2 regions of the Pseudoalteromonas sp. 20-92 genome follow, and region 2 is predicted to be linked to the other one. Evidence: predicted binding sites of a transcription regulator. Region 2 holds the regulator's gene; the other holds the start of a gene.
What was found. Region 2 encodes FliA, which starts transcription of late flagellar genes. Its sites were predicted from a motif close to CTAAAGNTNNNNNNNNNNNNGCCGATA; they were not measured.

Region 1 (3,424 bases), on a different contig from region 2:
AAACCCACATAACAAAAATGGACCACTTGGGTCCATCTCTACTTTACGAGTACTTAAAATTTAAGAGTTACTCGTCGTCATCTAAATCAGCTTGTTGACGCTGTGCCGGCTTTGCTAAAATCTCTACGTAGAAAGACTTTAAATCTTGCTTTTCGATGTCGCTGATATGATTGCTAATCTCTGCAACGTGCACTACTTGAGCATCTTCAGCTGTATTACCAAACTTACAGTCAAATGCCCAGTAATCAGCATCTTCAGGTAGCGTTTTATTACGTTCTCTTTTCAAATATTTTTTCACTTCGTGCTTTGCAGCATCGACCATACGAGGGTATTTGATTTTCTCGTGATTCAGCGTGAATGTTTTCTTCATTACGTTCCTAATTACCTTGGTTTAATGATAACGGCATTTCATGTCATACCATTTGACATCATTATAGCAATTGCATTAAATTTTTGGATGGTTTTTTTAAACTAAATCAATTTTTAGGCAATTAACATTATAAATAGCTACAAAGCCTCTCTTTTTAGCCATCATTATTATAAAAATGACCATTTAAAGCTTGTTTTACTGGGCCTGACACAAGCTGATTTGAAATCGTAGATAGATAAATTATTTTATAGGTCAATATTATGCTGTAGCTAAGTGAAGCGGTTGATGTAATGATTCATCATTAAGACCATCATAGAATGAAGCTACGTCCATTTGCGGATGCGATAGCTGAGTCTCTTTGTTCTTAATACGTCTGCGCACAGCTAGCTCACAATTATCAAGCACATTGAGTGGAATATGAGCTAAATCATTTCTTATTGAAAGTGGTTCAGGGTTTAAGCAGTGTCGTAACTTAATATCGCTCATACCTGCATGCTCTCCCACATTTGATAATAAAGCGGCGTTGTGTTGCCCAATCAACATATTAAACTCATCCGGTGCTAAAGGCTGCTTCGGACCCGAACCAAATTGCTTACGAAGTGTCTCTTCTTCAACAATAGGATTTTCAATATCTGTTTTTGGAAAATGGAACTGACTAAAATCAAGCGCATCTTGGGATAACATTGCCAATAAAAGAGAAAACTCTCCTCGACGTTGTTCGTGTACACTTTTATTCAACCGTGTACTTAGTTGACTCTCTGTGATTAACAAATCGTCGATTTGCATAGACTTTAGCCGATTATTGTAGGTAATAGATATTTATCGGCTTTATTTCATTTTTCTTTAGCTTTTTCCTTTACTTAAATATAAGTTTTGCTATTATCAGCGCCGTTGCATTGGAGGGGTTCCCGAGCGGCCAAAGGGATCAGACTGTAAATCTGACGGCTCAGCCTTCGCTGGTTCGAATCCAGCTCCCTCCACCACTTTTCTTACCGCTAAGTTAAGTGGGGCCAAATGTAACAAAATTAGTGTGGAGGGGTTCCCGAGCGGCCAAAGGGATCAGACTGTAAATCTGACGGCTCAGCCTTCGCTGGTTCGAATCCAGCTCCCTCCACCACTTTTAATTCCCCCCTAGTAATCAGTAAAATCTAAAATACCCACTGTAAGCCCATTCCATTAATTTTTAACCATTGTGATGCTGATTTATAATCAGGGTAAAATTTTTCAACTCGCTTCCAAAATGCTTTACTGTGGTTTAAATGACGCAGATGTGCTAACTCATGAACTATTACATAATCAATTATGTGCTGTGGCGCACCAATAAGGTGTAGATTAAAGGTCAAATCACGTTTGCTGTTACAACTCCCCCACTTTCTTTTATAAATCGCAATGTTCAAATTGGGTGGTAAAGCCTCGTTCATTTGTGTACAAAAATACGTAAGTCGCATTTCTATATAAGCTGTTAACTGCTCTTTTAAATACTCTTCTAATAATTTTTGATACTTTAATTGTTGATGTTTAACACGTTTAGATACCGTAATTAACAAGCCTGCTAACTGTGGTTTTACACCAGAGCAGTGACCTTGCTCAAACTGCACATTTACTTGCTCAGAATAAATACATATTTTTTTAGTTTCAAAGGGATATTGCTTGCAGTCAACAACAGTGAGTTGCTTAAGCAATTGCGCATCAACCCACGTCTTTTTTTCTAAAAGCCAGCTATCAATTTGCTTTTTTGCAATATAGCAAGGTGCATATACAGTTACCTGTTGGTTATGAACTTTAATCGCAACGGTTTTTCTTCGTGCGCTTTTTTTTAGCTGATATTCAAACACTTCAATTTCTCAAATATAAATATTATTTACCCATCTAGGTAATATATTAGCATCATCTTAATGAAAAAAATTAGCTTTATTAGTTAAAGTACTCTCGCATTCAGTTGTTATGAAATAGTGCTTTATTAACTGCAGTAAATTAACTGTTTATTAATTGCTTAATTATATTAAACTAAAATAGTGATATTACATTGTGAGTTATTATGCTGTCAGCTTTTTTCATTACGGACCAAGATCCTAGTTTAATTGTAAATGGGGTTTACGATCCTGTTTTAGTCTCAATGTCCGTCCTAATCGCTATATTTTCCGCATTTTTTACCACTAGACTCATTGATTTAGCAAAAAGTACTAAATTCCCAAGCTACCAGCGTTTAGCCAATGTTACCGCAGCCACTGTTTTTTCTGTTGGTATTTGGAGTATGCATTTTATTGGTATGCTCGCTTTTTCACTCTGTAATAATATTCAATATGATCCCATGATTACATTATTGTCATTTATACCTGCATTTTTGACCTGTCAGTATGCTGTGGCTATGCTGGTAAATAGTGATGGAAATTTAAAAACACTTGCTACTTGTTCGATTTTACTTGGTGCAGGCATTGGTACTATGCATTACAGTGGCATGGCTGCTATGCAACTTGCACCGTTATTACGCTACGATCCTATAATATTTGGCTTATCTATTATTATTGCTATCGCACTGTCATTCATTGCTTTGTATAGTCGCTTTAATCTTGAAATATTTTTTCCTAAATTAGCCCCCTTTCAAAGCCGATTAATAAGCGCTGTGATTTTAGGTTTAGCCGTCGCTGGTATGCACTATATGGGCATGGCCGCAACACGGTTTGTTGCTACATCCCCTATTTTATACGAAGATGCGGATGCCACTGCTGGCTTAACATTTATCGCTATTGCAGTAGCAACTGCAACAATAGCTATTACGAGTGTGGTTGCAGTACTTAATGGCATGGTGCGCTACAGAATGTTACTAGAAGCTAAATCAGCGGACGAATCGCGCCTAAATGCAATTTTAGGTACTGCGATTGATGGAATTGTAACCATTGATCACAAAGGTATTATTTTAAGTTTTAATAACTCCGCAACAAAAATATTTGGCTGGTGCGAAAGTGAAGTGCGGGATCATAATGTTAAAATGCTCATGGACGATAGCATTGCAGCAAATCACGATAATTACCTATCAGAAGCCGAAAATATTGA
Region 2 (3,424 bases):
TATGAGTCAACGAGACTTACGTTTAACAGAGCAATTGAATACGCTTATGCGCAATCAACGTGTTGATATTCGTAGTTATTTAGTATTAAGTGCAACAGCGCAAATAAATGTCTTGCAAGAAACAGTACGACATTTCAAAAAAGTGCAGTTAAGTGGTTGTATTTTCACCAAGTTGGATGAATCTTTAAGTTTAGGTGAGATTATTAGTATTGCGATTCAAAATCGCCTTCCAATAGGGTATCTTACTAATGGTCAACGAGTTCCAGAAGACATTCGTGTTGCAAATGCAGAAAAACTAGTAAAAAAAGCTGAGCAATTGTATTTGAAAAGAATAAAAGCACAACATTCACGACACCAAGCAGTGGCGTCGAGCACAGTAGGGATGTATGATTAACACAGTATTAGATCAAGCAAGCGGCCTGCGCAAAATGAGTCAAAACAATAACAACGGCGTAAAAGTTATCGCTGTTACTGGTGGCAAGGGTGGTGTAGGTAAAACAAATGTTTCACTTAACACGGCAATAGCATTAGGCCAGCAAGGTAATCGAGTTTTAGTACTTGATGCCGACTTAGGTCTAGCGAACTGTGATGTGATGCTCGGATTACGGGTTGAACGTAATTTATCACATGTACTTTCTGGTGAGTGTGAACTCGATGAGATTTTAGTTGAAGGTCCTGCAGGAATTAAAATTGTACCAGCGACCTCTGGTTCTCAGAGTATGGTGGAATTATCACCGTCTGAACATGCAGGCCTTATACGCGCTTTTAGCGAATTAAATACCGAATTTGATATCTTAATTGTAGATACCGCTGCGGGTATTTCAGATATGGTACTGAGCTTTTCTCGTGCTGCTCAAGATGTAATGGTTGTAGTGTGCGACGAACCGACTTCAATCACAGATGCTTATGCACTTATTAAAGTGTTAAGTCGTGAGCATGGGGTGTATAAATTCAAAATTGTAGCTAATATGGTTCGTAGTATGCGTGAAGGTCATGAGTTATTTGCAAAACTTTCAAAAGTAACGGACCGATTTTTAGATGTGTCAATGGAGTTGGTTGCAACAATCCCTTATGACGAAAATATGCGTAAGGCAACTCGCCGTCAAAAAGTGATTGTAGAACTTTTTCCTAGTTCTCCTGCTTCAGTTGCCTTTAAAGCACTGGCGACAAGAGCAGTGAAATGGCCTATACCTAACCAACCTTCAGGACATTTAGAGTTTTTTATTGAGAAGCTAGTTAACGGCTAATTATGACAACATTGGTAAATAGAGCTATGGGATATCAATCAACACAAAATTTAAATGTGATTGTTGAAAAACATGCATCGCTAGTCAAAAAAGTGGCATGTCATTTAATTGCTCGTTTGCCTCCAAGTGTCCAACTCGATGACCTAATTCAGTCGGGTATGATAGGCCTAATTGAAGCATCAAAAAACTTTGATGCAACCAAAGGCGCAAGTTTTGAAACGTTCGCGGGAATACGAATTCGCGGTGCCATGCTTGATGAAATGCGCCGTGGTGACTGGGCTCCTCGGTCGGTTCATAGAAAAAGCCGTCTTGTAGCCGAGACGATTGCTGGATTAGAAAGTAGCTTGAATCGTGAACCAACCGATATAGAAGTTGCTGAAAAACTTGAAATTTCGTTAAATGAGTACCATCATATTTTAAACGATGTAAACACAAGTAAAGTGTTAGGCATCGAAGACCTCGGGGTCGATGAAGATGTTATTACCACGGCGGGCCAAGATTTAACGCTAGACAAACCGTTTAATAACGTTAAAAATGAACGATTTAATGAATCATTATTAAATGCTATCAAGTCATTACCAGAGCGAGACGCAATGGTACTTTCTTTGTACTATAACGATGAAATGAATTTAAAAGAAATTGGACATATACTCGATGTAAGTGAATCGCGTGTAAGTCAGATACATGGTCAGGCGATGATTAAGCTAAAAGCAAAAATCAATGACTGGATAAACTAGTAGTAAGTAAATACAGGTTAAGACCTCACTGGAGGATGTTTTGGATAAAAACATGAAAATTCTTGTTGTTGATGATTTTTCGACAATGAGACGTATTATTAAAAATCTATTGCGCGACTTAGGCTTTACCAACGTCCAAGAAGCGGATGACGGCTCTACAGCCTTACCCATGTTACAAAATCAAGTTTTTGATTTTGTGGTAACAGATTGGAACATGCCAGGAATGCAAGGTATTGATCTTTTGAGAGCGATAAGGGCTGACGATAAATTAAAACACCTTCCTGTTTTAATGGTGACAGCTGAAGCTAAAAAAGAACAAATAATAGCAGCGGCTCAAGCTGGTGTTAATGGCTATATTGTAAAACCATTTACAGCTGGCACATTAAAAACTAAATTAGAAAAAGTGTTCGAACGCTTAGGTTAATAATAGGGGAAAGGCTTATGCCAGCACCTGCTGCGCCTCGGATAACGTTAGAACAAGCTCGTCAGCTCGTCACTTTTTTAGAAAATGGCGAACATGATAAAGCTGATCAACTAATTTTAGATACTGCATCTAAAGAGCAGTCAGAAATATTTGACGAAGTGGGAAAGTTGACGCGTCAACTACATGAAGCTTTAAAAGGCTTTGAGCTAGACACGCGCCTAACAGATCTCACTAACGACGCTATACCTGATGCTAAAAAACGGCTTAATTATGTCATTGAGATGACAGAAAATGCTGCAAATAAAACCATGGATGCGGTTGAGGCGAGTTTACCGATAGCACAACAGTTAGCGGATGAAATATCCCATATCAAACCGACATGGGACCGTCTAATGAGTCGTGAAATTGAACTCGGTGAATTTAAAGTACTGTGCCACAGCATTGATAAATTCATGAGCAGTTCTCATCATAAAACTGATGAGTTACAAAGCTTCATGACTAACATATTAATGGCCCAAGATTATCAAGATTTGACAGGTCAAGTAATTCGCCGAATTATAGAACTTGTTAGGGAAGTTGAAGAAAGCTTACTTCATCTTTTAACTGCTTTTTCTGAACAAGATATCAGTAAAGCAGTCACCCTAAAACCACAAAAAATAGATGACCCAGTTGACCCAGAAACATTAGCAGGTCCTGAAGGGCCTATTATTGATAAAGAATCACGTAATGATGTTGTGTCTGATCAAGATGAAGTCGATGATCTTTTATCAAGTTTGGGCTTCTAAGAGGAGAGTAACTGCATGTTTGAAGTCGATGAAGATATTTTACAAGACTTTCTTGTAGAAGCAGGAGAAATCCTTGAGCTTTTATCTGAACAGTTAGTTGAACTGGAAAACAATCCAGAAGATACCGAGTTGCTAAATGCTATATTTAGAGGCTTTCATACCGTAAAAGGCGGTGCTGGATTCTTAGCTATGACTGAGCTTGTTGACGCATGTCACGGCGCAGAAAATGTA

Region 1: NRL14_RS09575 (VC2046/SO_2500 family protein) is a predicted target of FliA. The motif match lies at 1,191-1,217, and genes of this name have one in related genera.

What each region holds. Positions count from the first base shown of each region.
Region 1 is NZ_JANJGQ010000008.1:32,268-35,691, reverse strand. Features, by position in the region: gene NRL14_RS09580 (DUF6172 family protein) at 68-370, opposite strand; gene NRL14_RS09575 (VC2046/SO_2500 family protein) at 629-1,156, opposite strand; tRNA gene NRL14_RS09570 (tRNA-Tyr) at 1,269-1,353, shown strand; tRNA gene NRL14_RS09565 (tRNA-Tyr) at 1,403-1,487, shown strand; gene NRL14_RS09560 (M48 family metallopeptidase) at 1,519-2,205, opposite strand; gene NRL14_RS09555 (MHYT domain-containing protein) at 2,409-3,424, shown strand, end outside.
Region 2 is NZ_JANJGQ010000003.1:174,276-177,699, reverse strand. Features, by position in the region: gene flhF (flagellar biosynthesis protein FlhF) at 1-394, shown strand, start outside; gene NRL14_RS04545 (MinD/ParA family protein) at 387-1,247, shown strand; gene NRL14_RS04540 (RNA polymerase sigma factor FliA) at 1,274-1,984, shown strand; gene cheY (chemotaxis response regulator CheY) at 2,025-2,408, shown strand; gene NRL14_RS04530 (protein phosphatase CheZ) at 2,426-3,193, shown strand; gene NRL14_RS04525 (chemotaxis protein CheA) at 3,209-3,424, shown strand, end outside.